2 regions of the Streptomyces sp. AM6-12 genome follow, and region 1 is predicted to be linked to the other one. Evidence: riboswitches for the same ligand, from Rfam matches in the RefSeq annotation. Region 1 holds a riboswitch; the other holds the start of a gene.
The links. Region 1 has a riboswitch for S-adenosylmethionine ahead of thrC (threonine synthase). Riboswitches for the same ligand answer to the same signal wherever they lie in the genome.
Positions count from the first base shown of each region.

Region 2: it holds a riboswitch for S-adenosylmethionine, as region 1 does, so the genes downstream of both, ACE4Q9_RS24285 (aminotransferase class V-fold PLP-dependent enzyme) here and thrC (threonine synthase) in region 1, are expected to answer to the same signal.

Region 1 covers NZ_JBIQWN010000001.1:4,087,103-4,102,081, reverse strand. The annotation lists gene ACE4Q9_RS18625 (copper homeostasis protein CutC) at 1-17, opposite strand, end outside; gene ACE4Q9_RS18620 (hypothetical protein) at 205-849, shown strand; gene ACE4Q9_RS18615 (GNAT family N-acetyltransferase) at 876-1,946, shown strand; gene ACE4Q9_RS18610 (DUF4031 domain-containing protein) at 1,974-2,252, opposite strand; gene ACE4Q9_RS18605 (hypothetical protein) at 2,260-2,643, opposite strand; gene ACE4Q9_RS18600 (MurR/RpiR family transcriptional regulator) at 2,700-3,605, shown strand; gene murQ (N-acetylmuramic acid 6-phosphate etherase) at 3,683-4,606, shown strand; gene ACE4Q9_RS18590 (PTS transporter subunit EIIC) at 4,623-6,227, shown strand; gene ACE4Q9_RS18585 (class I SAM-dependent methyltransferase) at 6,132-6,779, opposite strand; gene ACE4Q9_RS18580 (hypothetical protein) at 6,881-7,462, shown strand; gene ACE4Q9_RS18575 (NADH:flavin oxidoreductase) at 7,488-8,615, opposite strand; gene groL (chaperonin GroEL) at 8,819-10,441, opposite strand; gene ACE4Q9_RS18565 (cold-shock protein) at 10,743-10,946, opposite strand; gene ACE4Q9_RS18560 (MoaD/ThiS family protein) at 11,391-11,669, opposite strand; gene thrC (threonine synthase) at 11,666-12,949, opposite strand; SAM riboswitch class I at 12,968-13,113, opposite strand; gene ACE4Q9_RS18550 (glucosyl-3-phosphoglycerate synthase) at 13,276-14,220, shown strand; gene ACE4Q9_RS18545 (trehalose-6-phosphate synthase) at 14,304-14,979, shown strand, end outside.
Region 2 covers NZ_JBIQWN010000001.1:5,335,582-5,350,560, forward strand. The annotation lists gene ctaD (cytochrome c oxidase subunit I) at 1-532, shown strand, start outside; gene ACE4Q9_RS24245 (cytochrome c oxidase subunit 4) at 529-927, shown strand; gene ACE4Q9_RS24250 (Ig-like domain-containing protein) at 1,088-2,347, shown strand; gene ACE4Q9_RS24255 (hypothetical protein) at 2,404-2,805, opposite strand; gene ACE4Q9_RS24260 (heme-copper oxidase subunit III) at 2,963-3,583, shown strand; gene ACE4Q9_RS24265 (c-type cytochrome) at 3,647-4,459, shown strand; gene ACE4Q9_RS24270 (Rieske 2Fe-2S domain-containing protein) at 4,456-5,514, shown strand; gene ACE4Q9_RS24275 (cytochrome bc complex cytochrome b subunit) at 5,511-7,148, shown strand; gene trpD (anthranilate phosphoribosyltransferase) at 7,287-8,351, shown strand; SAM riboswitch class IV at 8,433-8,549, shown strand; gene ACE4Q9_RS24285 (aminotransferase class V-fold PLP-dependent enzyme) at 8,712-10,052, shown strand; gene ACE4Q9_RS24290 (Lrp/AsnC family transcriptional regulator) at 10,092-10,373, opposite strand; gene ACE4Q9_RS24295 (rhomboid family intramembrane serine protease) at 10,370-11,107, opposite strand; gene ACE4Q9_RS24300 (hypothetical protein) at 11,256-11,495, shown strand; gene ACE4Q9_RS24305 (NYN domain-containing protein) at 11,548-12,891, shown strand; gene ACE4Q9_RS24310 (NlpC/P60 family protein) at 13,103-14,137, shown strand; gene ACE4Q9_RS24315 (NlpC/P60 family protein) at 14,381-14,979, shown strand, end outside.

The sequences.
Region 1 (14,979 bases):
ACTGCACGCTTGCTCATGGCACCCCATTCGTCGCGGCCAAAGATCCAGTAGAGGTCTAGTCCAATTTAAGGGTACGTGGCCGGGCGCGCGCCAGTACGCCACCCCGCCCCCGCCCACCGCTCCGTCCAGCCGCCACCAACCGCTCGACCGCGGCTCCGCCGTCCCCTCCGTCCCCTCCACCCGGCGTCACGCGAGAATGAGCCCATGGCCGACCTCGACGCCCTCCGCCTCCGTTTCGCCCGTGCCCTGGAAGCCGTCCGCGCTCCCGGAGGCGGTCCCGATCCCGGCCCCTACGCGGACAACCTGCTCGCCCGCTGGCAGGAGCCCCAGCGCCGCTACCACACGCCGGCCCACCTCACCGCCGTCCTCGACCACATCGACACCCTGGAGCCGCACGCGGCCGACCCCGACGTCGTACGGCTGGCCGCCTGGTTCCACGACGCCGTGTACCTGCCGGAGCGGTCCGAGAACGAGGAGCGTTCGGCGCGGCTGGCGGAGCGCGCGCTGCCCGAGGCCGGGGTCCCGGGGGCGAAGGCCGCGGAGGTGGCCCGGCTGGTCCGGCTGACCGTCACCCACGACCCGGCCGCGGACGACCGGGACGGGCAGGTGCTGTGCGACGCCGACCTGGCGATCCTGGCCGCGCCCCCGTCGGCGTACGCCGCCTACACCGCCGAGGTCCGCGAGGAGTACCACTTCGTCCCGAACGACGCCTTCCGGCAGGGGCGTTCCGCAGTATTGCGTCAACTCCTCGCGCTGCCACGGCTGTTCCGCACCCCCTACGGCCAGGAGCACTGGGAGGCCACCGCCCGCTACAACCTCGCCGCCGAGCTGGAAATGCTGTCGCCGTGACGGCGGCCCCCGCCTAGGGTGCGCCCATGCGCGCGATGAGCGGGGAACATGTGACCGAGGCCGTGGCCGGCTGTCTGGCCGTGCTGCGCGGGGCGGTGGACCGGGACTGGCGGGGCGTGCGCGCCGGGCGGGTCGAGTGGGACTGCCACACCACGGCCGTGCACGTGGCGGACGACCTGGTGGCGTACGCCGCCAATCTGGCCGGGCGCGCGCGGGACGCCTACGTGCCCTTCGAACTGAGGCTGGACGAGGGCACCGGCAACACGGGGCTGCTCCAGGTCCTGGAGACCACCGGCGCGCTGCTCGCCGCCGCCGTGACCACCGCGCCGCCGGACGTCCGCGCCTTCCACCCCTACCCGTTCCGCAGCGCCGACCGGGTGGGCTTCGCCGCGATGGGCGTCGCCGAAGTCCTGTTGCACACCCACGACATGGCCGAGGGCCTCGGCCTGCCCTACGAGCCCTCCGCCGGGCTCGCCGAATCCGTCCTGGCCACGATCTTCCCGCACGTCCAGCCCGGCCCGGAGCCCTGGCCGACCCTGCTGTGGGCGACCGGCCGCGGCGAGCTGCCCGGCCGCGCCCCGGTCACCGGGTGGCGCTGGCACAACAACCTCGTCCTGGCCACCGAGCGCCTGACCCTCAGCGGCGTCCGCCCGGCCGCCGCCCGCGATCTCGCCCTCGGCGGCGACGGCGGCTTCGAGTGGGCCGGCGGCGAACCGGAGGAGGGCACGCGGGAAGCCGCCCGGATGCTGGTCAAGGCGTACGAGGCGGGCGCCCACCGGCCCGAGTTCACCGTCTTCGCCCTCGTCCGCGCCGAGGACGGCCGCGCGGTCGGCGCCCTGGGCTTCCACGGCGCCCCGGACGAGGAGGGGCGGACGGAGATCGGTTACAACCTGGTCGAGGGCGCCCGCGGCCAGGGGTACGCCACGGAGGCGCTGCACGCGCTGTCCCGGTGGGCGCTGGCCCGCGACGACGTACGGACGCTGTACGCGAGGGCGCAGCGGACCAACACCGCCTCCCAGGCGGTCCTCACCCGCGCCGGTTTCCGGCCGGCCGGCGCGCTCGACGACCGGCTCCTGGCCTACGAGCTGCGCGCGTGAGCGCGGACCGGTAGTCGCGCGGGGCGGCTACGAAAGCCCCCGCCGCACCAGTCCCTTGGGGCGCCGCAGCCCCGACTCCCGCAGCAGCCGCACCAGTTCGCGACTGCCGACCTCCACCGCGCCGGCCGCCACCGCGTCGGCGTACCGGCGCGCCGGAAGGTCGTAGTGGTCGCGGTCGAAGGCCCGCCGGGGCACCCCCAGCCCGTCGGCGAACAGCCGGAGTTCGTCGTACGACACATCGCTCACCAGGTGCGACCACAGGCGCCCGTGGCCCGGCCAGGTCGGCGGGTCGATGTAGACCGTCACGGGCGCCTCACGAGGACGGCGTCCCGCCGAGGGCCGAGCCCAGCAGGCCGACCGCCGCGACCTTCACGCCCGCCTGGTGGCATACCCAGTGCGGGTCGGGGCCCAGCTCCGGCTCCACTTCCAGCGCGTGCGGGTCGCCCGTGCCGCAGACCGGGCACAGCGGCCAGCGGCCGTACCGCTCCAGCAGCGCGTCCTGCACGTCCTGGGCCACCAGACCGGCCACGTAGTGCATGCCGTCCGGCCACTGCTCGACCCACCAGCGCCGCTGCGCCACGGAGTCCTCGACCAGCGAGACCACGTCCGCCTCCGCGACCCGGCCCGCCACGAGATCGGCGAGAACCAGGGCACGGGCCGCGTGCAGGGCCTGTTCAAGGGGACTGATGGGCTCCATGCAAGCCATTGTGCGCACTCTTGACCCGGACACCGAACCGAAAATATCTTTCAGAGGTGACCCAGGACGTGAAGGAAAGTTTCGGCAGTCCGGTGGGCTCGCTCGCCGCCAAGGTGCGCACCCTCGCGCCGTCGATGACCCGGTCCATGCAGCGCGTCGCCGAGGCCGTCGCCGGCGACCCGGCCGGCTGCGCCGCCCTCACGGTCACCGGCCTCGCCGAACTGACCGGCACCAGCGAGGCCACCGTCGTGCGCACCGCGCGGCTGCTCGGCTACCCCGGCTACCGTGACCTGCGGCTCGCCCTCGCGGGGCTGGCCGCCCAGCAGCAGTCCGGGCGGGCGCCCGCCATCACCACCGACATCGCCGTGGACGACCCGATCGCCGACGTCGTCGCCAAACTGGCCTACGAGGAGCAGCAGACCCTCGCCGACACCGCCGCCGGGCTCGACACCGGCCAGCTCGGCGCGGCCGTCACCGCGCTGGCCGGCGCCCGCCGTACCGATGTGTACGGCATCGGGGCGTCCGGGCTGGTGGCCCAGGACCTCACCCAGAAGCTGCTGCGCATAGGGCTCATAGCGCACGCGCACAGCGATCCGCATCTCGCCGTGACCAACGCCGTCCAGCTCCGTTCGGGCGACGTGGCGATCGCGATCACCCACTCCGGCTCGACGGGGGACGTCATCGAGCCGCTGCGGGCCGCCTTCGAGCGCGGGGCGACCACCGTGGCCATCACCGGCCGCCCCGACTCACCGGTCACCCAGTACGCCGACCACGTGCTGACCACGGCCACCTCGCGGGAGAGCGAGCTGCGCCCGGCCGCGATGTCCTCGCGGACGAGCCAACTGCTGGTGGTGGACTGCCTGTTCGTGGGAGTGGCCCAGCGCACGTACGAGACGGCGGCGCCCTCGCTCGCCGCGTCGTACGAGGCGCTGGCGCACCGGCACCGCAGCAGCACCCGGTGAGCGCCCGCGCCGACCGCGGGTGAGCACCGGCACCGGGGGAACACCGACCGGCATCCGAGACCGAGAGAGCCGCTTGCATGACCGCCCATGACCTGCGCAGCCAGCTGGCCTCGCTGACCACCGAGGCCTTCCGACCCGAACTCGCCGACATCGACCGACTGCCCACCCTCGACATCGCCCGGCTGATGAACGGCGAGGACGCGGGCGTGCCCGCCGCCGTCGCCGGCCAGCTCCCCCGTATCTCCGCCGCCATCGACGCGGTGGCCGCGCGGATGAGCCGGGGCGGGCGCCTGATCTACGCCGGCGCCGGGACCGCGGGGCGCCTCGGCGTCCTGGACGCCTCCGAGTGCCCGCCCACATTCAACACCGATCCCGCCCAGGTCGTCGGCCTGATCGCGGGCGGCCCGGCGGCGATGGTCTCCTCCGTGGAGGGCGCGGAGGACTCGGACGAACTGGCCCGCGCCGACCTCGACGCGCTCAAGCTCACCCCCGAGGACAGCGTGGTCGGCGTCTCCGCCTCGGGCCGCACCCCGTACGCCGTCGGCGCGGTCGAGCACGCCCGCGCCCAGGGCGCCCTGACCATCGGGCTCGCCTGCAACGAGCACAGCGCGCTCGCGGCCGCCGCCGAGCACGGCATCGAGATCGTGGTCGGGCCCGAGCTGATCACCGGCTCGACCCGGCTCAAGGCGGGCACCGCGCAGAAGCTCGTCCTCAACATGCTGTCGACCATCACGATGATCCGGCTCGGCAAGACGTACGGGAACCTGATGGTCGACGTGCGCGCCTCCAACGCCAAGCTGCGGGCGCGCTCGCGCCGGATCGTCGCGCTGGCCACGGGCGCGCAGGACGCGGAGATCGAGCGGGCGCTGACCGAGTCCGGCGGTGAGGTGAAGACCGCGATCCTCGTCCTGCTCGCCGGGGTCGACGGCCCGGCGGCCGACCGCCTTCTGGAGGACTCCGGCGGCCATCTGCGCGCCGCGCTGGCCCGCGCGAGCGGCTGACCCGCACGCTCAGGGGGTGCACACGGACCCCGCCTCCACCGCGACCGCCGTCCTGACCCACGTGGGCGGCCCCGCCAACGTCACCGCCGTGACCCACTGCATGACCCGGCTGCGGCTCACCCTCGCGGACGCCGACGCGGCGGACGGGCCGGGGCTGCGGGCGGTGGCGGGGGTGCTGGGCGTGGTGGAGGACGGGACCATGTGGCAGATCGTGCTGGGGCCGGGAGTGGTGGAGGCGGTGACGGACCAGGTACGGGCGCGGGTGGCCCTCGGGTCCGAGCCACGCCACGGCGACGAACGCCGACACGGCGGGGAGCGCCTGCGTCCCGACCCGGCCGTCCTCGGACGACATCCCGCCCCGGCCTCCCCCGGAACCGCTCCCGCCGGTCCGGGCCCCACCGGAGCGGCTGCCTCCGGCCCCGCCCCCAGCGGAGCGGTCCCGGCCCCCTTCGTGACCGCCCTGAAGCAGGGACCGCGCCGCCACGCCCCCACCCCCGTCAAGACCGCCCTGCGCCGTGTCGCGGCCGTCTTCGTGCCGCTCATCCCCGCCCTGATCGGCTGCGGCATCCTCGCCGGCGTCAACGGGGTGCTCCAGAACGCCGGCTGGCTGCCCGGCCTCACCCCCGCGCTCACCACGGTGGCCTCCGCGTTCATGGCGCTGCTCGCGGTGTTCGTCGGCTACCACACGGCCCAGGAGTTCGGCGGCACACCGGTTCTGGGGGCCGCCGTGGCGGCGGTGGTCGTGTATCCGGGCGTGGCGAAGGTGACCGTGTTCGGCACGCAGCTCGCCCCCGGCCAGGGCGGGGTGCTCGGCGCGCTGGCGGCGGCCTTCCTGGCCACACGGGTGGAACGGTTCTGCCGGGGCCGCGTCCCCGAGACCCTGGACGTCCTGCTCACCCCGACGGTGACGGTCCTCGTCCCCGGCCTGATCACGCTGTACGGCCTGATGTACGCCGCCGGTACGGTCGCCACCGCGATCGGCACGGCGGCGAACTGGCTGCTGACCACGACGGGCGCGCTGGCCGGCCTCCTGCTGGGCGGCCTCTTCCTCCCGCTGGTCATGCTGGGCCTGCACCAGGCCCTGATCCCCATCCACGCCACGCTGATCCAGCAGCAGGGCTACACCGTGCTGCTCCCGCTGCTGTCCATGGCGGGCGCGGGCCAGGTGGGCGCGGCCCTCGCGGTGTACGTCCGGCTGCGCCACGACGCCGGCCTGCGTACGACGATCCGCTCGGCCCTGCCCGCCGGGCTGCTCGGCGTCGGCGAGCCGCTGATCTACGGCGTCTCCCTCCCCCTCGGCCGCCCCTTCCTGACCGCCTGCGCGGGCGGCGCGGCGGGCGGCGCCTTCATCGGCGCCTTCGCGATGCTCGGCACGAAGGTCGGCGCGACGGCGATCGGCCCCTCGGGGTGGGCCCTGTTCCCGCTGCTGTCCGGCAACCGGGGCCTCGCGGCCACCGCGGCGGTCTACGCGGGCGGCCTCCTCACCGGCTACACCGTCGGCTTCCTGGCCACCTGGCTCGCCCTCTCACGGCGCGCGCCACACCAGGGTGTACCGCCAGAAGAAGCCCCGGCGCAGCCGGGCACCGGGCAGCAGCCGACGGGCCTGCCCGGCGATCTCTGAGAAGTCCGTCTCCGGCGGCCGCACCGGCGCGGTCATCCCGGCGGGCCGCTCCGCCGCGGGCCGCCCCCGGTTCTTCACCCAGCCGATCAGCGCGTTGAGCGGCACGGAGAGCACCCCGCGCACATCCTCGTCGCGGGCGCACCCCACGACGACCAGCGTCCCGCCGGGCGCCAGCTCCGCGCGGAACCGGATGAGGGCTTCGGCGAGGGGGAGGTGGTGCAGTACGGCGACACAGGTGATGACGTCATAGGGGCCGGGCGGCAGCCCGTCGGGGGCGGTGGCGAGGGTGTACCGGACGCGCGGGCCGGGCCCGCCGTGCTCCCGCGCCCGCTCCAGGATCGCCGGGTCGGAGTCGACCGCCTCCACCCGGTCCGCCCGCCCGGCCAGCAGCCGCGCGAGTTCCCCGGCGCCGCACCCCACGTCCAGCGCCCGGCCGAACCGCGGGGGCAACTGCCGTAGCAGCCACGGGTGATAGTGGGCGTTGTGATCCCAGGGGTGGGCGTCGTTGAACCGGCGGAGCCTTTCGGTCAGCCGCCCCGGTGAGGTCGCCATGGCCCCATCCCACCACAGCCTGCCCGGCCGCCCGGCGGCATCCTGGACACTGGGGAGCGAGAACGCGCCAGGAACTCGTCTACGGACCGGAACCCACCACCATGAATCACGCCCAGCTGACCGCCCTAGGCCGAGCGCTCCGGCTGCTCGGGGAGCACGGGGAGGCGTTGACCGCCGACACTCCGGACGGGCGGCTCCAGGAGATCAGGACGGATCTGCGCAGGGCGCTGGACCTGCTGGAGGAGAGCGTCGGGACGAACGCGCCCGCCACCCGGTGCGCCGAGCACCCGCACGGCCCGGTGGACGAGAGCGCCCCCGATCTGTGCCTGCTGTGCGAGACGCGGCGCCGGGCCGCCCGCCGCTCCGAGTACGGGGGCCGGCCGAGCCCGGCCGGGCCGGCGGCCACCGCGCCCTCGCGCTACGGCGTCCGGGGCGACCGCCCGCAGCCCCAGCAGCGCTGGCTGCCGGAGCTGTGGAACGGCCAGGAGTGGCAGCTGTGCGGGACCCCCCGCCGGGACCGCCGGGAGGCCGAGGCGTACCTCGCCGCCCAGCGGCGCGGGGCGCGGCCCGCGATGGCGTACCGGCTGGTGCACGAGTTCACCGACTACGAGGTGCTCCGCGTGTGGGGCACCCCGGTACGCGTCGACATCGAGCCGCTGAACGGCAACATCGGCGGGATCTGAACCCCCGGCCGCGCGATCCGGGCCCTCAGCTGAGGGTCTTCAGCGACGCCGCGTCGTACGGCGCCAGCTCCGACACCCGGCCCGCGAGCACCTTCGCCGCCCACTCGGGGTCCTGGAGCAGCGCCCGCCCGACCGCGACCATGTCGAACTCCTCGGCCTCCAGCCGGTCGAGCAGGTCGTCGATGCCCTGCACCGGGGAGCCCTGGCCGGCGAACGCGCCGGTGAAGTCGCCGTCGAGGCCGACCGAGCCGACGCTGATGGTCTGCTTGCCGGTGAGCTTCTTCGTCCAGCCCGCGAGGTTGAGGTCGGAGCCCTCGAACTCGGGGAGCCAGTAGCGGCGGGTGGAGGCGTGGAAGACGTCGACGCCGGCCGCGGCGAGCGGGGTCAGGACCGCCTCCAGCTCCTGCGGGGTCTCGGCGAGCCGGGCGGTGTAGTCCTGCTGCTTCCACTGCGAGTAGCGGAAGAGGATCGGGAAGCCGGCCGAGACCCGCTCGCGGACCGCGGCGACGATCTCCGCGGCGAACTTGGTGCGGGCCACCGGGTCGCCGCCGTACGCGTCGGTGCGACGGTTGGTGCCCTCCCACAGGAACTGGTCGAGGAGGTAGCCGTGGGCGCCGTGCAGTTCCACGCCGTCGAAGCCGATGCGCTCGGCGTCCGCGGCGGCCTGGGCGAACGCGGCGATGACGTCGTCCAGGTCCTGCTGGGTCATGGCCTTGCCGGTGGGCTCGGCGCCCGCGGTGACCAGACCGGAGGGGCCCATCGCGGGGGCGGCCGGGAAGGGGGCGTCGCCGTCCTTGCGGACCATGCCGATGTGCCACAGCTGCGGGACGATGGTGCCGCCCGCCGCGTGCACGTCCTCGGCGACCTTCGCCCAGCCCGCCAGCTGCTCCTCGCCGTGGAACCGCGGCACCCGGTCGCTCTGGCCGGCCGACTCGTGGCCGACGTAGGTGCCCTCGGTGACGATCAGGCCGACGCCCGCGGCGGCGCGCCGGGAGTAGTACGAGCGCACGTCCTCGCCGGGGATGCCGCCCGGCGAGAACATCCGGGTCATCGGGGCCATCACGATCCGGTTGGGGACGGTGAGGCCGCCCAGGGTGATGGGGCGGGAGAGTACCTGGGCCGCGCGGGAGGCGGGCTGCGTGTCGACGGTCACGTGAGGGCTCCTCGGAAAGCTGCTGACCGGGCGGTATGTGAATGCGCATTGTTGCAGACGCTTAAGTAACTCACTCGGTGCGGGCCGGCATTCCCGCCCCCGGCAGCCGTCGTCTGTGACCCCGGACACGCCCGAGGGCGGCACCCCCTGTCCCTGACAGGAAGTGCCGCCCTCGGTAAGGACTTTGATCAACCGGAGGTCGATCAGAAGTCCATGTCACCGCCCGGCATGCCGCCCGGAGCGGCCGCGGCGGCCTTCTCCGGCTTGTCGGCGATGACGGCCTCGGTGGTGAGGAACAGCGCGGCGATGGAGGCGGCGTTCTGCAGCGCGGAACGGGTCACCTTCGCCGGGTCGATGATGCCCTCGGCGACCAGGTCGACGTACTCGCCGGTCGCGGCGTTCAGGCCGTGGCCCGGAGTCAGGTTGCGCACCTTCTCCACCACGACACCGCCCTCGAGGCCGGCGTTGACGGCGATCTGCTTCAGCGGGGCCTCCAGGGCGATGCGCACGGCGTTGGCGCCGGTCGCCTCGTCACCCTCCAGCTCCAGCTTCTCGAAGACCTGGGAGGCCTGGAGCAGGGCCACGCCACCACCGGCGACGATGCCCTCCTCGACGGCCGCCTTGGCGTTGCGCACGGCGTCCTCGATGCGGTGCTTGCGCTCCTTGAGCTCCACCTCGGTGGCGGCACCGGCCTTGATGACCGCGACGCCGCCCGCGAGCTTGGCCAGGCGCTCCTGGAGCTTCTCGCGGTCGTAGTCCGAGTCGCTGTTCTCGATCTCGGCGCGGATCTGGTTCACCCGGCCGTTGACCTGCTCGGAGGAGCCGGCACCGTCGACGATGGTGGTCTCGTCCTTGGTGATGACGACCTTGCGGGCGCGGCCCAGGAGGTCCAGGGTCGCGTTCTCCAGCTTGAGGCCGACCTCCTCGGAGATGACCTCGCCGCCCGTGAGGATGGCGATGTCGCCGAGCATGGCCTTGCGGCGGTCGCCGAAGCCCGGAGCCTTGACCGCGACGGACTTGAAGGTGCCGCGGATCTTGTTGACGACCAGGGTCGACAGGGCCTCGCCCTCGACGTCCTCGGCGATGATCAGCAGCGGCTTGCCCGACTGCATGACCTTCTCCAGGAGCGGGAGCAGGTCCTTGACGGAGCTGATCTTGGAGTTCGCGATGAGGATGTACGGGTCCTCGAGCGACGCCTCCATGCGCTCCATGTCGGTTGCGAAGTAGGCGGAGATGTAGCCCTTGTCGAAGCGCATGCCCTCGGTGAGCTCGAGCTCCAGACCGAAGGTGTTGCTCTCCTCGACGGTGATGACGCCTTCCTTGCCGACCTTGTCCATCGCCTCGGCGATGAGCTCGCCGATCTGGGTGTCGGCGGCGGAGATGGACGCGGTGGAGGCGATCTGCTCCTTGGTCTCGACGTCCTTCGCCTGCTCGAGCAGGGCGGCGGAGACGGCCTCGACGGCCTTCTCGATACCGCGCTTCAGAGCCATCGGGTTGGCACCGGCGGCGACGTTGCGCAGGCCTTCCTTGACCAGGGCCTGGGCGAGCACGGTCGCGGTGGTCGTACCGTCACCGGCGACGTCGTCCGTCTTCTTGGCGACTTCCTTGACCAGCTCGGCGCCGATCTTCTCGTACGGGTCCTCGAGCTCGATCTCCTTGGCGATGGAGACACCATCGTTGGTGATCGTGGGGGCGCCCCACTTCTTCTCGAGGACGACGTTGCGACCCTTGGGGCCGAGCGTCACCTTGACGGCGTCCGCGAGCTGGTTCATGCCGCGCTCGAGGCCGCGCCGCGCCTCCTCGTCGAACGCGATGATCTTGGCCATGTGAAGTGGTCCCTCCAGGACTGGGGGTGATTCCTTCGGACCGCGCCCGCGCCCGCGACGGACGGCTCGCCGGCCTGTGGTTCCTTGCCCCACGTGGCCCGCGGACCTCACCGACCCGGTCCTTCGTTGTCACTCTCACCTTCAGAGTGCTAACGCCAATGATTAGCACTCGGCATGCCCGAGTGCAAGCGCCCCGGGCGCCACGGCGGGCGGGTCAGCCGGGGGCGAACACCGTCCGGGGCCGGGCACGCCGAAGGGCCCGCACCCTGTGCGAGGTGCGGGCCCTTCGGTGGAGAAACGTTCAGACGGCGACGCGAACCATGTCGGCCTGCGGACCCTTCTGGCCCTGCGAGATCTCGAACTCGACTCGCTGGCCCTCCTCCAGGGTGCGGTAGCCGTCCATCTGAATGGCGCTGTAATGGACGAAGACGTCCGCACCACCGTCGACCGCGATGAAGCCGTACCCCTTCTCCGCGTTGAACCACTTGACGGTGCCCTGAGCCATGCCTAACTCCCCTATTACTGGCCCTTGCACAGATCCGCACTTCGCGGATCCGGGTCAGACCTCGCCCCCCAATGCGTCGGGGGCGTGCGCCGGAACGCGTCGACCGCGGCTGAATGTATCTGTCCAACTGCCCTCTGCAACAGGTCAATTGGACGAGAAATCTGGACGAGAACGATCCGGAATGTAGGGAGAAATCATCAGAATTCAGGGCAAGTCGGGCCCCATAAAAGTCACAAAAGCCGCGGAAAGCCCGTGCATATTGGCTGCTTCTTATCGGGCCCGCGGAGGAGAATCGAGGGCTAACCCTCGATCAACTCAGGGCGCCTTCCCCAACTGTACCGCGCTCAATCACGCAGAATTGCCCCCTCCGCTTCTCTCACGGAGAGGGCAATCCGACGTACCTTCGGTGACCGTCATTACCGAAGGTAACGTCCGGTCGTCCGGTCAGCAGCCGCCGGCCACCGCCGGGATGATGGAGACGCCCGCGCCGTCCGGGGTGGAGGTCTGCAGGCCCTGCTCGAAACGCACGTCGTCGTCGTTGACGTACACGTTCACGAACCGGCGCAGCCTGCCCTGGTCGTCCAGGACACGGGCGGCGATGCCGGTGTGGTTCTTCTCCAGGTCCTCGATGACCTCGGCGAGGGTCGCGCCCTCGGCGGCCACCTCGGACCGCCCGCCGGTGTAGGTGCGCAGGATGGTGGGGATGCGAACGGTCACGCTCATGCGAGGCCAGCCTCTCGGAAGGAGTCCAGGGTCGGGCGGATGGTGGCGGTCAGGCCGGTGCCGGCCACCGCGTCGAGGGTCTTGAGGCCGTCGCCGGTGTTCAGGACGACGGTGGTCTTCGCCGGGTCGAGCACCCCGCTCTCGATCAGCTTCTTCGTGACGCCGACGGTCACGCCGCCCGCCGTCTCGGCGAAGATGCCCTCGGTGCGGGCCAGCAGCTTGATCGCGGCCACGATCTGCTCGTCCGTCACGTCCTCCACCGCGCCGCCGGTGCGCCGGGCGATGTCCAGGACGTAGGGCCCGTCGGCCGGGTTGCCGATCGCGAGGGACTTGGCGATGGTGTCCGGCTTCTGGGGCCGGACCACGTCGTGGCCCGCCTTGAAGGCCGTGGACACCGGCGAGCACCCCTCCGCCTGGGCCCCGAAGATCTTGTACGGCCTGTCCTCGACCAGTCCGAGTTCGATCAGCTCCCGCAGCCCCTTGTCGATCTTGGTGAGCTGGGAGCCGGAGGCGATCGGGACCACGATCTGGTCGGGCAGCCGCCAGCCGAGCTGCTCGCAGATCTCGTACGCCAGGGTCTTGGAGCCCTCGGCGTAGTACGGCCGCAGGTTCACGTTGACGAAGCCCCAGCCCTCGCCGGCCGGGTCGCCGATCAGCTCGGAGCAGAAGCGGTTCACGTCGTCGTAGTTGCCCTCGATGCCGACGAGTTCACCGCCGTAGACCGCGGCCATGACGACCTTGCCCTGCTCCAGGTCGTGCGGGATGAACACGCAGGAGCGCAGGCCCGCGCGGGCGGCGGCGGCGCCGACGGCGCCCGCGAGGTTGCCGGTGGAGGAGCAGGACAGGGTGGTGAAGCCGAAGGCGCGGGCCGCCTCCAGGGCCTGGGCGACCACCCGGTCCTTGAAGGAGTGGGTCGGGTTGCCGGAGTCGTCCTTGACGTACAGACCGCCGGTGACGCCGAGTTCGCGGGCCAGGTTGTCGGCCTTGACCAGCTTGGTCCAGCCGGGGTGGAGGTTCGGCTTGCCGGCCACGTCGGCCGGGACCGGCAGCAGCGGGGCGTAGCGCCAGATGCTGGCGGGGCCGTCCTCGATCCGCTTGCGGAGTTCCCCGGTGTCGTAGCCGGAGAAGTCGTAGGCGATCTCCAGCGGGCCGAAGCACTCCTCGCAGGCGAAGACCGGGCCGAGCGGGACGCGGTGGCCGCATTCGCGACAGCTGAGGGCGGCGGCGGGGCCGAGGTCGACGGTGGAGGTACCGGAGGTGGCAACTGTCTGCACAGCCATGAGAGGCGAGGCCCTTTCTCCTCATCTTCCTCACGACGCACTTCGCCGTGAGACGGATTTGGCACCTTCCCTAGCCGGGAGCCTCGCTGCTATGAGAACGAGAAGCGGCTGGAGGGTTGCCGGGGCTTCATCGGGCCGTGTCCCTCTGCCCCTCTGGATGAGCGGTATTCGATTGTGTCCGCACTGCTGCGGCATGTCCGCACGCGACCCCCGACATGCGATGGTCATCGGCGTTGCTCAAGACTGTAACCGAAGGCCTGGAGAGTTGAGATAGTCGTCCGTACCGCGAGACGAGACCGCGAGGCGAGCGTGAGGAGCCGGGGACCGTGCTGGAAGAAGTCGAGCGCTGGATGGGCAACCGCTCCTGGTCCGTGCGCGACCGTCCCTCGCACCAGGTCCTCGCCGCGAAGCAGCGCACCGGCCAGACCATCAGCGTGGTGCTGCCCGCCCTCGACGAGGAGGAGACGGTCGGCGAGATCGTCGCGGTGATCCGGCGCGATCTGATGGAGCGGGTGCCGCTCGTCGACGAGGTCCTGGTGATCGACTCGGGCTCCGCCGACCGCACCTCCGAGGTCGCCGCCGCGGCGGGCGCGCGGGTGGTGCACCGGGACGCGATCCTGCCCCGGATACCGGCCGTGCCGGGCAAGGGCGAGGTGCTGTGGCGCTCGCTGCTCGTCGCCACCGGGGACATCATCTGCTTCGTCGACGCGGACCTGCGGGAGTTCTCCTCCGACTTCGTCCTCGGCATCGTCGGCCCGCTGCTCACCGAGCCGGACGTCCAGCTGGTCAAGGCGATGTACGACCGACCGCTCGCCGGTGCGGCGGGGCAGGGCGGCCGGGTCACCGAGCTGATGGCGCGCCCGCTGCTGAACATGCACTGGCCGCAGCTCGCGGGCTTCGTACAGCCGCTGGGCGGGGAGTACGCGGCCCGGCGCTCGCTGCTCGAACAGCTGCCGTTCCCGGTCGGGTACGGGGTCGAGCTGGGCATGCTGGTGGACGCCCTGCACCTGGTGGGGCTCGACGCGCTGGCCCAGGTGGACGTCGGGGTGCGCAAGCACCGGCACCAGGACGGGCAGGCGCTCGGCCGGATGGCGGCGGCCATCTACCGCACGGCCCAGCTGCGGCTGGCCCGCGGCCATCTCGTGCGCCCCGCGCTCACCCAGTTCGAGCGGGGCGTGACCGGTTTCGAACCGCGCACGTACGCCGTGGACACCGAGGAGCGGCCGCCGATGACGCAGATCGCGGAGTACGCCCGGCGCCGGGTGGCGTGAAAGCGCGCGGGCGGCCGTATACGACCGGCTTCGGACCGGGTCCGCGGGTTTGAGTGTTCCCAGGTCGGGCTAGGTTGTGGACCATGGCTTCCACGCACGGTGCTGAGGTGCTGGTCGCGTCCAATCGCGGCCCGGTTTCGTACGAGGCGGACGAGGACGGTTCGCTGCGCGCCAAGCGGGGCGGTGGCGGGCTGGTCTCGGGCCTGTCGGCGATCGGTCCGGAGACGAACGCGGTCTGGGTGTGCGCCGCGCTGGGCGACGGCGACCGCGAGGCGGTGCGCCGCGCCGGGGGCGGCCTGTTGCCGGAGGCGGACACCGGCGGGCAGCGGGTGCGGATGCTCGGCATCGACCCGGAGGTCTTCGCCGACGCGTACAACGGGATCGCCAACTCGGTGCTCTGGTTCGTGCACCACATGCTGTACCAGACACCGCTGGAGCCCGTCTTCGACGCGGACTTCCGGCGGCAGTGGGCGGCGTACCAGGCGTACAACCAGGCGTTCGCCGAGGCGCTGGCCGAGGAGGCGGGCGACGGCGCGGCGGTGTTGATCCAGGACTACCACCTGGCGCTCGCCCCGCGGATGCTCCGCAGGCTGCGGCCCGATCTGCGCATCGGCCACTTCTCGCACACCCCGTGGGCTCCGGCGGAGTACTTCCGGCTGCTGCCGGACGACATCGCGGCGGAACTGCTGACCGGGATCCTCGGCGCGGACCGGGCGGCGTTCCTCACCCGGCGCTGGGCGGACGCGTTCACCGGGTGCT
Region 2 (14,979 bases), 1.2 Mb from region 1:
CTTCCACTACGTGGTCTTCGGTACGGTCGTGTTCGCCATGTTCGCCGGCTTCCACTTCTGGTGGCCGAAGTTCACCGGCAAGATGCTGGACGAACGCCTCGGCAAGATCACCTTCTGGACGCTGTTCATCGGCTTCCACACCACCTTCCTCGTCCAGCACTGGCTGGGCGCCGAGGGCATGCCGCGCCGGTACGCCGACTACCTGGCCGCCGACGGCTTCACCGCGCTGAACACGGTCTCCACGATCGGTTCGTTCGTGCTCGGCCTGTCGATCCTGCCGTTCCTCTACAACGTCTGGAAGACGGCCAAGTACGGCAAGCCGGTCAACGTGGACGACCCGTGGGGCTACGGCCGCTCGCTGGAGTGGGCGACCTCCTGCCCGCCGCCGCGGCACAACTTCACCACCCTGCCGCGGATCCGCAGTGAATCCCCGGCGTTCGACCTGCACCACCCCGAGATCGCCGCGCTCGAGCAGCTCGAGTACGCCGGTCACGCGCCTGCCGTCGCGGACAGCAAGGAGGCCGGCAAGTGAAGATCCAGGGCCGGATGTTCATCTGGCTGAGCTTCTTCATCCTGATCATGGCCGTCGTGTACGGCGTGTGGTCGAAGGAGCCGGCCGGTACCACGGCACTCTTCCTGGCCTTCGGCCTGTCGATCATGATCGGCTTCTACCTGGGCTTCACCGCCCGCCGGGTGGACGCCGGTGCGCAGGACGACAAGGAGGCCGATGTCGCGGACGACGCGGGCGAGCTGGGCTTCTTCAGCCCGCACAGCTGGCAGCCGCTCATGCTGGGCTTCGGCGGTGCGATCGCGTTCCTCAGCATCGCGGTCGGCTGGTGGCTGATCTACTTCTCCGCGCCGTTCATCGTGATCGGTCTGTTCGGCTGGGTGTTCGAGTACTACCACGGTGAGAACCGCACCCAGTAGGACATCGAGTTCCACTCCGGGAGCCCGGACCCCCCGTCAGGAGGGTCCGGGCTCCCGGCTTTTCGGCGTCCGGATGGGCGTCCCTCGGATGCGGGAGTGTCGTTCCCTCGTATGGGTTACCTACCGCGCCAATAGGGTCTCCATCTCATAGCGTGATCGTATGAACCACATTCCGCGGACCCGTACCGTCGTCAGCTGTGCCGTGCTGGTGACCGCCCTGGGCGCGGGCAGCACCGCCTGCGGTTCGCACGGCGATCCCCTGTCCGCCACGCCGTACGACGCGGCGGGCCTGATCTCCTTCAACGCGCCCACCGAGACGGGCAAGCGGGCCGACCCGGACAAGCCCCTGGAGGTCACCGTCAAGGACGAGGGGCGCATCACCGACGTGACCGCCCAGGACTCCACAGGGCGCTACGTGGCGGGCGAACTCACCGCCGACGGCAGTCGCTGGCACAGCACCTCCCCGCTGGCCGCGAGCGCCCACTACACGGTCACGGTGAGCACCGAGGACGAGGACGGGGCGCCCGGCCGCAAGGTCCTCAGCTTCGACACCACCCAGCCCACCGCCAAGAAGCAGCTGGGCGTCACCTTCGGGCCGGACACGGGCCAGTACGGCGTCGGGCAGATCATCACCGCCCAACTCGGCCAGGAGGTCAAGGACAAGGCGCAGCGGGCCGTCGTGGAGCGCGGCCTGCGGGTGGACTCCGTGCCCGCCGTGCCCGGCTCCTGGTACTGGGTGAGCGACAAGGAACTCCACTACCGGCCCAAGGACTACTGGCCCGCCCACGCCACGATCCTGGTGCACAGCAACCTGGACGGCGTGAAGATCGGCGACCGGCTGTGGGGCGGCAAGTCGAAGCCGGTCAAGCTCACCACGGGCGACCGGATCGAGGCCCTCACGGACGCCTCCGCGCACGAGATGACGGTGCTCAAGAACGGTGCTGTGATCAACAGCATCCCGGTCACCACCGGCAAGCCCGGCTACGAGACCCGCAACGGCGTCAAGGTGGTCCTGGAGAAGCAGTACTTCGTACGCATGCGCGGCATCACCGTCGGCATCGCCGAGGGCAGCCGGGACAACTACGACCTGCCCGTGTACTACGCCACCCGGGTGACCTGGTCCGGCGAGTACGTGCACGCGGCGCCCTGGTCGGTCGGCTCACAGGGGTACGCCAATGTCAGCCACGGCTGCACCGGCATGAGTACGTCCAACGCGCGCTGGTTCTTCGACACCATCCATCCGGGGGACATCGTCCGGGTCGTCAACTCCAACGGCCGGCCGATGGAACCCTTCGGCAACGGCTTCGGCGACTGGAACGTCACCTGGAAGAAGTGGCGCACGGGCTCCGCCCTGACCGGCACCCAGACCAACGGCCAGTCCTCCGCGGACACGGTCCGCCTCCAGCCAGCGGCCGTGTGAGCAGCGCCCCGACGGGGCGCGGGACCGTGCCGGCGCACGGCCCGCGCCCCCTCGCGCTAGGCGCTCACCAGCCTCTTGCGCCGCAGCAGCGCGGCCAGCGAGGCGGCGAACTCCACCGGGTCCACCGGCAGGGTCACCGCGGCGTCCGCGCGGCTCCAGGTGGCCAGCCAGGCGTCCTGGGGCCGCCCGATGAGCAGCAGCACGGGCGGGCACTGGAAGACCTCGTCCTTGATCTGCCGGCACATCCCCATGCCGCCCATCGGGACGGCCTCGCCGTCGAACACGCAGGCATCGATGCCCCCGCGGTCCAGTTCGCGCAGCACCGCCGCGGGCGTGGCGCACTCCACGAACTCCACCGGGGGCACGTCCGGGGCGGGGCGCCGCCCGGTGGCCAGCCGTACTTGCTCGCGGGTGTTGGAGTCGTCGCTGTAGACCAGCACGGTGGCGGTCGGCTGCATTGTTCCTCCGGGTCGACGTCGGCGTCGTACGGACAGGACGGACGGGGCCGTTTGGGCGGATGTTACTCCCATGAACACCACGTCAACACCGCTTCGGAGGGCAGCAACACTCCGAACGGCACCCCCCGGAGTGAGGGCGAGATAAGCGACCGACATAATGTCGGTCGTGGCGACAGCAACGACAGTAGAAACCGGGCACGCGCACCCGTCGGTCAACCGGCCGAACCTCACCAGCGTCGGAACCATCATCTGGCTGAGTTCCGAGCTGATGTTCTTCGCGGCCCTCTTCGCGATGTACTTCACCCTCCGGTCGGTGACCGGACCGGCTCACTGGAAGCACATGGCTTCAAGCCTCAATGTGCCTTTCTCCGCGACGAACACCACGATCCTGGTGCTCTCGTCGCTCACCTGTCAGCTCGGCGTGTTCGCGGCCGAGCGGGGCGACGTGAAGAAGCTCCGTGGCTGGTTCATCCTCACCTTCATCATGGGTGCGATCTTCATCGGCGGTCAGATCTACGAGTACACGAGCCTGGTGAAGGAGGACGGCCTCTCGCTCTCCTCCGACCCGTACGGCTCGGTGTTCTACCTGACCACCGGCTTCCATGGCCTGCATGTGACGGGCGGTCTCATCGCCTTCCTGCTGGTCCTCGGCCGCACCTACATGGCCAAGAGGTTCACCCACGAGCAGGCGACGGCCGCCATCGTCGTGTCCTACTACTGGCACTTCGTCGATGTCGTCTGGATCGGCCTCTTCGCCACGATCTATTTGATCAAGTAGCCGGGACCGCTCCCGCTAAGTCCAGAAGCACCGACGCAGAAGATCCTGACACCGGGGTAATCCGTGAAAAAGCTCTCCGCACGACGACGCCATCCGCTGGCGGCGGTCGTCGTCCTACTCCTCGCGCTGGCGGCCACGGGGGGGCTGTACACCGCGTTCGCGCCCGCGGGCAAGGCGCAGGCCGACGCAGGCTCCCAGTCCCTGACCATCAAGGAGGGTAGGAAGCTCTTCGAGGTCGGCTGCGCCAGCTGCCACGGCACCGGTGGGCAGGGCTCCTCCGACGGTCCGAGCCTGGTCGGCGTGGGCGCCGCGGCCGTCGACTTCCAGGTCGGTACCGGCCGTATGCCGGCCGCGACCTCGCAGGGCGCCCAGGTCCCGCGCAAGAAGACCGTGTACACCCAGACCCAGATCGACCAGCTCGCCGCGTACGTCGCGTCGCTGGGCGCCGGTCCGGTGGTGCCGACCAAGCAGCAGTACGGTCCGGACGGCGCGGACATCGCCAAGGGTGGCGAACTGTTCCGCACCAACTGCGCGCAGTGCCACAACTTCACCGGCAAGGGCGGTGCCCTCACCGAGGGCAAGTTCGCGCCCACGCTGGAGGGTGTCGACCCGAAGCACATCTACGAGGCCATGCAGACCGGCCCGCAGAACATGCCGTCCTTCCCGGACACCACGATGTCCTCCCAGAACAAGAAGGACATCATCGCGTACCTGCACGCGATCGACAGCAGCGAGACGACGAACCCGGGCGGTCTGGAGCTGGGCGGCATCGGGCCGGTCAGTGAGGGCCTGTTCGCCTGGATCTTCGGTCTCGGCGCGCTGATCGCCGTCGCCGTCTGGGTCGCCGCTCGGACCGCAAAGGCCAAGAAGTCATGAGTAGCCAAGACATTCCAGAAGAGAACCTGCCCGCTGAGCAGGACCACGCGCGCGGCGCGGTAGGGATCGCGGACGAGGAGAACCCGTTCGCCGATCCGGGGCTGCCGCCCCACGAGCACCGCATCCAGGACATCGACGAGCGGGCCGCCAGGCGGTCCGAGCGTATGGTCGCCCTGCTGTTCACGATCTCGATGCTGGCCACCGTCGGCTTCATCGTCTCGTACGTGACGATCCCGCACGACAAGAACATCTTCGTCTTCCCGATCGGTCACATCAGCGCGCTGAACTTCGCGCTGGGCCTGACCCTCGGCGTGGCGCTGTTCTGCATCGGCGCGGGCGCGGTCCACTGGGCCCGCACCCTGATGTCCGACGTCGAGGTCGCCGACGAGCGGCACGCGATCGCGGCCCCCGAGGAGGTCCGGGCGAAGGTCCACGCGGACTTCCGCCAGGGCGCCAAGGAGTCGGCGCTCGGCCGCCGCAAGCTGATCCGCAACACGATGTTCGGCGCGCTGGCCCTGGTGCCGCTCTCCGGCGTCATGCTGCTGCGCGACCTCGGTCCGCTGCCCGGTACCTCGCTGCGGCACACCCTGTGGGCCAAGGGCAAGCGTCTGGTCAACATGAACACCAACCAGCCGCTGCGCCCCGAGGACATCGCCGTCGGCTCGCTCACCTTCGCCAAGCCGGACGGCCTGGAGGAGACGGACGAGGAGTTCCAGAACGAGCTGGCCAAGGCCGCCCTGATGATCGTCCGGCTCCAGCCGGACAACATCAAGGACAAGCGCGAGCTCGACTGGTCGCACGAGGGCGTCGTCGCGTTCTCCAAGATCTGCACGCACGTCGGCTGCCCGATCTCGCTGTACGAGCAGCAGACGCACCACGTGCTGTGCCCGTGCCACCAGTCCACCTTCGACCTCTCCGACGGCGCCCGAGTGATCTTCGGCCCCGCCGGCCACGCCCTGCCGCAGCTGCGCATCGGTGTGGACAGTGAGGGTTACCTCCAGGCGCTCGGCGACTTCGAGGAGCCCGTCGGTCCTGCATTCTGGGAGCGCGGATGAGTACTACAGCGAACGAGACCTCCCGCGCGCGCGGGAAGGCACCGGCCGGCGAGCGGATCGCCGACTGGGCCGACGGCCGGCTGGGGATCTACTCCCTGGCCAAGGCCAACATGCGCAAGATCTTCCCCGACCACTGGTCGTTCATGTTGGGCGAAGTGTGCATGTACAGCTTCATCATCATCATCCTGACGGGTGTCTATCTGACGCTGTTCTTCCACCCGTCGATGAACGAGGTCGTGTACCACGGCAGCTATGTCCCGCTCCAGGGGCAGATGATGTCGGAGGCCTTCAACTCGACCCTGCACATCTCCTTCGACGTGCGCGGTGGTCTGCTGGTCCGGCAGATCCACCACTGGGCCGCGCTGATCTTCCTCGCCGGCATGTTCGTGCACATGATGCGCGTGTTCTTCACCGGCGCGTTCCGCAAGCCGCGTGAGATCAACTGGCTGTTCGGCTTCCTGCTGTTCGTCCTCGGCATGTTCACCGGTTTCACCGGTTACTCGCTCCCGGACGACCTGCTCTCCGGCACCGGTGTGCGCTTCACCGAGGGTGCGATCCTGTCCATGCCGATCGTCGGCACGTACATCTCGTACTTCCTCTTCGGCGGTCAGTTCCCCGGCCACGACTTCGTCGCCCGGTTCTACTCGATCCACATCCTGCTGCTGCCGGGCATCATGCTCGGCCTGATGGTGGCGCACCTGATCCTGGTCTTCTACCACAAGCACACGCAGTTCGCGGGTCCGGGCAAGACCAACAACAACGTCGTCGGCATGCCGCTGCTGCCGGTCTACATGGCCAAGGCCGGAGGCTTCTTCTTCCTGGTCTTCGGTGTCATCGCGGCCATCGCCGCGGTCGCGCAGATCAACCCGATCTGGGCCATGGGCCCCTACCGTCCGGACCAGGTGTCCACCGGCGCCCAGCCCGACTGGTACATGGGCTTCGCCGAGGGTCTGATCCGCTTCATGCCGGGCTGGGAGATCAACTTCTGGGGCCACACCCTGGTCCTGGGCGTCTTCATCCCGCTGGTGCTGTTCGGCGTGGTGCTGGGCGCGATGGCGGTCTACCCGTTCATCGAGTCCTGGATCACCGGCGACAAGAGCGAGCACCACATCCTGGACCGCCCGCGCAACGCCCCGACCCGTACCGGTCTCGGTGTCGCCTGGGTGACGATGTACATGATCACGCTGGTCGGTGGTGGCAACGACCTGTGGGCCACCCACTTCCACCTGTCGATCAACTCCGTGACCTGGTTCGTCCGGATCTTCTTCTTCGTCGGCCCGGTCATCGCGTTCATCGCCACCAAGCGGATCTGCCTCGGCCTCCAGCGCCGCGACCGCGACAAGGTGCTGCACGGCCGCGAGACCGGCATCATCAAGCGGCTGCCGCACGGTGAGTTCATCGAGGTGCACGAGCCGCTCAGCCAGGAGCAGCTGCACACGCTCACCACGCACACGCAGTACGCCCCGGCCGAGATCGGCCCCGCGGTCGACGAGAACGGTGTCGAGCGCAAGGTGAAGGCGTCCGAGAAGCTCCGGGTGAAGCTGTCCAACGCCTACTACGGCGAGGACAACCAGATCCCGAAGCCGACCTCCGAGGAGTACAAGGAGATCACGAGCGGCCACGGCCACCACTGATCCCCGCGTCGCCACGCCACAGAGGGGCCCCGTCCGCGAGCCGGACGGGGCCCTTCGCCGTGCCGGGGGCTCGATAGGGTGGGTATGGGTTTCCCCCGCTGAGCACCACCGAGTACGACTTTTCCCGAGGAGCGGCTGATGAGCGCTGTGACCCCCGCTGGAGGCGACACCGCGGCGGGCCGCTCCTGGCCCGCCCTGCTGAACGGCCTGCTGACCGGCCAGAACCTGTCCGCGGACGACACCGCCTGGGCGATGGACCTGATCATGCGGGGCGAGGCGACCGACGCCCAGATCGCCGGCTTCATGGTCGCGCTGCGCGCCAAGGGCGAGACCGTCGAGGAGATCTCCGGTCTCGTGCGCACCATGTACGCGCACGCGAACGTGATCGAGGTGCCCGGCCCGGCCGTGGACATCGTCGGCACCGGCGGCGACGGCGCCAAGACGGTGAACATCTCCACCATGTCCTCGATCGTGGTCGCGGGCACCGGCGCCAAGGTCGTCAAGCACGGCAACCGCGCCGCCTCCTCCGCCTCCGGCTCCTCCGACGTCCTGGAGAAGCTGGGCGTCAACCTCCAGCTGACCCCGAAGCGGGTCGCCGAGGTCGCCGAGGAGGCCGGGATCACCATCTGCTTCGCGGTGAAGTTCCACCCCTCGCTGCGTCATGTCGCCGCCGCACGCGGCCAGTTGGGCATCCGTACGACCTTCAATGTGCTCGGTCCGCTGACCAACCCGGCGAACGTGCGCGCCCAGGCGGTGGGCGTCGCCGACCCGCGGATGGCACCCGTGGTGGCCGGGGTCTTCGCCGAGCGCGGCAACTCCGCGCTGGTCTTCCGCGGTGACGACGGGCTGGACGAGCTGACCGTCACCGGCACCTCGCGGGTGTGGGTGGTGCGTGACGGCAAGGTCACCGAGGAGGTCTTCGACCCGCGGGACGCCGGCATCGAGCCGGTCCCGCTGGAGGCCCTGCGCGGCGCGGACGCGGCGTACAACGCGGGGGTCGCCCGCCGGGTGCTGGACGGCGAGCGGGGCGCCGTACGGGATGCCGTACTGCTGAACTCGGCCGCCGCCCTGACGGCCCTGGAGCCGACCGACGCGCCGCTCACCGAGCAGCTGCGGGCCGGGATGGCGAAGGCCGCGCACTCCATCGACTCGGGCGCGGCGAAGCGGACGCTGGAGCGCTGGGTGGCCGCCAGCAACGCCTGACCGCGCCATCCGATGGTTGATCGTCCCGCGATTCGGACACGGGTTGCGGGGCATCGATCTTTTCGCGTACGTTCCCTGTCAGGTCATGAGTGACAGTCATGAGGCCCCGGCCGACTGTCCGGCAACCCTCCGTCCGTGGCGGGGTGCCCCGGGTGAGGACCAGGTCGTAGGCAGCGAGGTCTACGGCAAGCGCGGACCCCTCGGGCGCTCTCGGTAGCGCCGGGCCAGGGGTCCTGGTCGGTCGAGGGAGCCTCCCGTGAGCAAGCGAATGCGTTAGGGCCGCCGAGCCCCGCCTCCGCGCACCCCTTTCACCTTTCTTCCGTACGCCCCCTGCGGCGTGCGTTCTCACGGGAGTTCCCCATGTCTGTCTCCACCGTTGCCGCCGCCCCGTCGATCTGCACCCCGCTGCCCGTTCTGGGCCGTGATGTCACCGTTCCGCTCGTCACCGGCGGCACCATCACCTACGCGGCCCTCGACTACGCGGCCAGCGCCCCCGCCCTCCAGCGCGTCTGGGACGACGTCGCCGCCTACGCGCCGTACTACGGCAGCGTCCACCGGGGCGCCGGGTACCTCTCCCAGTTCTCCACCGACCTGTTCGAGAAGGCCCGCCGGACGGTCGCGGAGTTCCTCGGCTGCCGCGCCGGCGACCAGGTGGTCTTCACCCGCTCGACCACCGACTCCCTGAACCTGCTGGCCCGCGCGGTCCCGGCCGACTGCCGGGTCTTCGTCTTCGAGACCGAGCACCACGCCTCGCTGCTGCCCTGGCGGGACGACCGGGTCACCTACCTGGACGCGCCGCGCAGCCCGCGGCAGGCCGTGCAGACGCTGGAGCGGGCCCTCGCCGACCGCGACCCGTACGGGCCGGCCCTGGTCTGCGTCACCGGCGCCTCCAACGTCACCGGCGAGCTGTGGCCGGTGCGCGAGCTGGCCGCCGCCGCGCACGCCCACGGCGCCCGGATCGTCCTGGACGCCGCCCAGCTGGCCCCCCACCACCCGGTCTCCCTCGCCGACCTGGACGTCGACTGGGTCGCCTTCTCCGGGCACAAGCTGTACGCCCCCTTCGGCGCGGGCGTGCTGGCCGGGCGTGCCGACTGGCTGCGGGCCGCCGAGCCGTACCTCGCGGGCGGGGGCGCCAGCCGCAGCGTCGCCCGGCGCGCGGACGGGGGAGTGGAGGTGGAGTGGCACGAGAGCGCCGCCCGGCACGAGGCGGGCTCCCCGAACGTCATCGGCGCCTACGCCATCGCCTCCGCCTGCACGGCCCTCACCGAGGCCGGCTGGGACGCGCTGGTCGCCCGCGAGCAGTACCTGATCGACCGGGTGCGCTCGGGCCTCGCGGGGATTCCGCAGGTCAGGGTCCTGTCCCTGTTCGGGGACGACGCCCCGCGGGTCGGCGTGCTCTCCTTCGTGGTGGACGGCTGGAACAGCTCCCACTTCGCGGCCGCGCTCTCCGCCGAGTACGGCATCGGCGTCCGCGACGGCCTCTTCTGCGCCCACCCGCTGCTGCGCACCCTGCTCGGCACGGCCCCCGAGTCCCCGGCGGAGTGCGGCGCCCCCTCCCTGAACGCCATCCGCGTGAGCTTCGGCGCGGGCACCCCGGACGAGCATGTGGACCGCTTCGTCACGGCCGTACGACAGCTGGTGACCGAGGGCGCGAAGTGGACGTACCGGACGGAGGAGGGACGCTGCGTGCCGGTGGCGTAAAAGGCTGAACGGGCTGGTGGGGCGGCTTTCGGCGGACGGTCAGGAGTCCAGGCCGATCGCGAACGCCGCCTCCAGGTCGTGCTGCGAGTACGTACGGAACGCCACATGCGTGTCCGTCGCCTCCACGCCCGGGATCTTGCTGATCCGGCCGGGAATCACATCGGCCAGGTCCTCGTGTTCCCGCACCCGCACCATGGCGATCAGGTCGTACGTGCCGGTGACGGAGAAGACCTCGCTCACCGACTCCAGCGAGGCGATCTGCTCCGCGATCTCGGGGATCCGGTCCACGCTGGTCTTGATGAGGACGATCGCGGTGATCACGGCTGGTTCTCTCCCTCGGGGGCCGGTTCGGGTGCGCATTTCACTCTAGCCCCACGGCCGTACCGCACCCACGCGTAGACGAACCCGGCCCCGAACCCCACCAGGTGCGCCAGATACGCCACCCCCGGCCCCTGCACCGAGCGCCCGGCAGCCAGCCACTGGAGCGTCACCCAGAACGGCAGCACGACCCATGCGGGAAAGCGCAGCGGCAGGAAGAAGAGGAACGGCAGGAGACTGGTGACACGGGCCCGCGGGAACAGGAAGAGAAACGCCCCGAGCACCGCCGAGATCGCCCCCGACGCGCCCACCAGCGACTGCTCCGAGGTGTCGTTGGCGACCGCGTACCCCAGCAGCGCCAGATAGCCGCAGCCGACGTAGAAGAGGGTGAACTCCACCCGGCCCATCCGCTCCTCGGTCAGCACGCCGAAGACGAGGAGGAAGAGCATGTTGCCGAGCAGATGCACCCAGTTGCCGTGCACGAACAGCGCTGTGACCGGGGTCAGCGCGTGCGCCCAGGGTCCCGCGAACAACTCGGCCGGGACCACCCCCCAGTGCCGGAAGTACACCCGCTGCGCGTCCTGGAGCACGTACCCGGTGCCGTATCCGGGGACGATCCCGGAGGCCGGGCCCAGTACGAAGATCAGGCAGCACAGGGCGATCAGGCCGTACGTCATCGGCGCGTCCCGGAGTGTCCTGAAGGTCCTGCCGCCCGCCGCGCTCCACTCGCTGATCATGAACACAGAGCATGACGTAACCGGACGCAAGCTGACAGACCGCCTCGCCGCCGCGAACGGACGGGCGGCGACAGGCCGCCAGGCCGTAGGGTTACGAGCCACACGCGTCGGCCCGCCGGCGCGCTCCGACCGACCCGGGAAGGGCACGATGACGGTTCCCCAGCCGACCGCCACGACGCGATGGCGCTGCACCCTGTGCGGCAACCTCACCCGCTTCGACGTCACGCGCTCCTCGAAGGTCGTGGAGTACGTCCACCTCGACCTCGCGGGCGAGCCGACGGTGGAGGAGCGCGAGGTGGTCGATGAGACCATCGATTCGGTGCGCTGCCGCTGGTGCAACGCGGTGGACCAGGTGGAACTCGTGGACAGGCCGGGCAGCGGCTCCTGACGGGGCCGGGCGCGGAGAGGCATATTTTCGGCAAGGTAGTGGGGTGTGACGGATTATGGAGAGCGCGAGCGGGGGGCCGGGCGACGGCACCGCCGAGGTGCTTGACCGTCCGCTGCCCGACGGGGTGCGCCGCAGGGTCGTCGCGATCGTCTCGGAGTGCTTCGGCAAGCTGACCGTGGCCGAACTGCCCGCACAGCTGCGGCAGTACGCCCGGTTCGCCCCGAATCGCCGCGCGAAGTTCGCGGGGAACGCGATGGCCGCGGCGCTGGAGACCGACACGCTGTTCCGGCAGCGGATCGGCGAGAAGTTCCGCGCCGCGCAGCCGGAGCTGGCCGGCGCCCTGGAGGCCGGCTCGGTGCCCGCGGCCGCCGACCCGCTCGATGTGGCGGCGGCGGCCTGTGTGCTGCGCCCGGCGGGCTGGGTGAAGCTGGTCACCGCGGCCGGCGAGGAGGCCCAGCGCGCCGACGCCGAGCGGGCCGACGAGGAGAGCCGCGCCGAACTGGAGCGGCTGCGCGCCGAACTGGACCGCGCCCGTGAACAGACCAGGACCGAGACCGAGCGGCTGCGCACGGAGCTGGAGTCGGCCAGACGGGACCTGGAGTCGCTGAACCGCAAGCTGCGCTCCGCGCAGAGCGATGTGCGCCGCGGTGAGGCCGCGCTGCGCAAGGCGCAGGGCGAGATGGACGCCGTACGCGCCGAGGCGGGCGCTCGGGTGTCGGCCGCGGAGAGCGAGTCCCGGCGGCTCAAGACGCGGCTCGGCGAGGCGGAGGCGGCCCTGGAGGCCACCCGCAGAGCCGCCCGCGAGGGCCGCAGCGTGGAGGACATGCGGGTGCGGCTGCTGCTGGACACCCTGCTGGACGCCACCCAGGGCCTGCGGCGCGAGCTGGCGCTGCCGCCGGTGTCCGTGCGGCCGGCCGAGACGGTCGACGCGGTGGAGCCGGGCCGGATGACACCGAAGGACATCGCGGCGCGCGCCCTGTCCGAGCACGACCCGGCGATCCTCGACCAGTTGCTCGCGCTGCCGCAGGCGCATCTGGTCGTCGACGGCTACAACGTGACCAAGACCGGCTATCCGCAGATGCCGCTGGAGAAGCAGCGGCTGCGGCTGCTGGGCCAGTTGTCCGCGCTCGCCGCGCAGACCGGCGCCGAGGTGACCTGCGTCTTCGACGGCGCCGAGCTGGCCGCGCCGGTGCTGCTCGCGCCGCCGCGCGGAGTGCGGGTGCTGTTCTCCAAGCCGGGGGTCACGGCCGACGAGCTGATCCGCCAGCTGGTGCGCGCGGAGCCGCCGGGCCGCCCGGTCATCGTCGCCTCCACCGACCGCGAGGTGGCCGACGGCGTGGCGCGGGCCGGTGCCCGCCCCGTGGCCTCTGCGGTACTTCTGAAGCGACTGTCCTGAAGGCCCAACGGGCATACGCAATGCCCGAATTGGCCAGCCCGTCACGCAACGTAGGGTCAAGCGGCCCTCACTGCTTGTGGCTTGTGTGCAAAGAATGCATTGCGTGACGGGAATTTTTGCCGTGAGGATTTGAATGATCACAACATGGTCACTAGGGTCGGGGCTCGAACCTCCGAACGGGTGAACACTCACAAGAAGGAGTTCGTCCTCCGTGGCGTCCCACCGTCGACCCAAACAGCAGAGCCGTGCACGCGTGACCGTGCTGACCACCGCAGCCGCCGCAGCGGTCGTGCTCAGCGCGAACGCCGCGAACGCCGCGCCGAGCGAGAAGCTCAGCAAGGACCAGGTCAAGTCCAAGGTCGACAAGCTGTACGAGCAGGCCGAGCAGGCCACCGAGAAGTACAACGGCGCCAAGGAGAAGCAGCAGCAGCTCCAGAAGGAGATCTCCACCATCCAGGACAACGTCGCGCGGGGTCAGGAAGACCTCAACAAGCTGCGCGACGGCCTGGGTTCGCTGGCCACGGCCCAGTACCGCTCCGGCGGTATCGACCCCTCGGTCCAGCTGTTCCTCTCCTCCAACCCGGACGACTTCCTCGACAAGGCGTCCACCCTCGACCAGCTGAGCAGCCAGCAGGTCGACGCACTGCGCAAGATCCAGGCCAAGCAGCGCGAGCTGGCCCAGGAGCGCTCCGAGGCCACCGAGAAGCTCAAGGACCTCGCGGACACCCGCACCGAACTGGGCGACAAGAAGAAGGAAGTCCAGGCCAAGCTCGCCGCGGCCCAGAAGATCCTCAACAGCCTCACCGCCAAGGAGAAGGCCGACCTCGCCGCCCAGCAGCAGCGCGCCGACCGCTCCTCCAGCGAGCGCGTGAACCTCGGCGACGCCCCGCCCGCCTCCGGCAGGGCCGCGGCCGCCTTCGCCGCCGCCCAGGGCGAGCTGGGCAAGCCGTACGTCTACGGCGCCACCGGCCCCTCCTCCTTCGACTGCTCGGGTCTGACCTCCTACGCCTACGCGCAGGCCGGCGTCTCCATCCCGCGCACCTCCGAGGAACAGGCCAACATCGGCACCCGGATCTACAACCAGAGCGACCTCAAGGTCGGCGACCTGGTGTTCTTCTACGGCGACATCCACCACGTCGGCCTGTACGCGGGCAACGGCCAGGTGCTGCACGCTCCGCACACCGGTGCCGTGGTGCGCTACGAGGCGATGTCCGACATGCCCTTCCAGTTCGGCGTCCGGGTTTAAACCCCCGACGCTCCCGGAGGCGGTCGTCCGATCGGGCGAATCCACGGGACGGAAACTGACTCCACGCCCCGCCGTTGACCTGCGTCAGCGGCGGGGCGTCACTCTTTGTCGCCGCCGCGGTCTTTGGCCGCGGCCCTTCCGCACGGCTACTGTCTGCCGCGTTTCCCCGGCGCCGGGGCCTCCCCGTCCCCAGGCGCCGGGGAACGCCGTCCGTGTCAGCCAGTGGAAGGGGTTCGGCAACCCGTGGGGTCCCATCGCCGCCTTGCACCGTCCGGTCAGCACCGCGCACCGGCCGGATTCGACCGGGGTGCCGCAGCAGCCCTGTGCGCACTGTCGGCCGCCGCCGCGGCCCTCGGCGCGGTACCGGCGCACGCCGCGCCGCACCCCGACGCCCGCGCCGAGGTGGACCGGCTCTACACCCAGGCCGAGCAGGCGACCCAGGAATACGACCAGGCGCAGGAACGCACGGACGCGCTGCGCCGCGAGGTCCGCGACGCCCAGGACCGCGTCGCCCGCCGCCAGCAGGACGTCAACGCGCTGCGCGAGGAGCTGGGTTCGCTGGCCGGGGCGCAGTACCGCTCGGGCGGTATCGACCCGGCCGTCGCGCTGCTGTTCTCCGACGACCCGGACGACTACCTCGACAAGGCCGCCACCCTCGACCGGATCAGCGCCCAGGAGGCGGGCCGGCTGCGGGAGTTGCGCTCCGCGCTGCGCGAGCTGGACCAGGAGCGGGCGGAGGCGGCCACCGAACTCGACGCGCTGGACCGCAGCCGCCGGGCGGTCGCCGCGCACAAGCGGACGGTGGAGGGCAAGCTCGCGCGGGCCCGGCAACTGCTGAACTC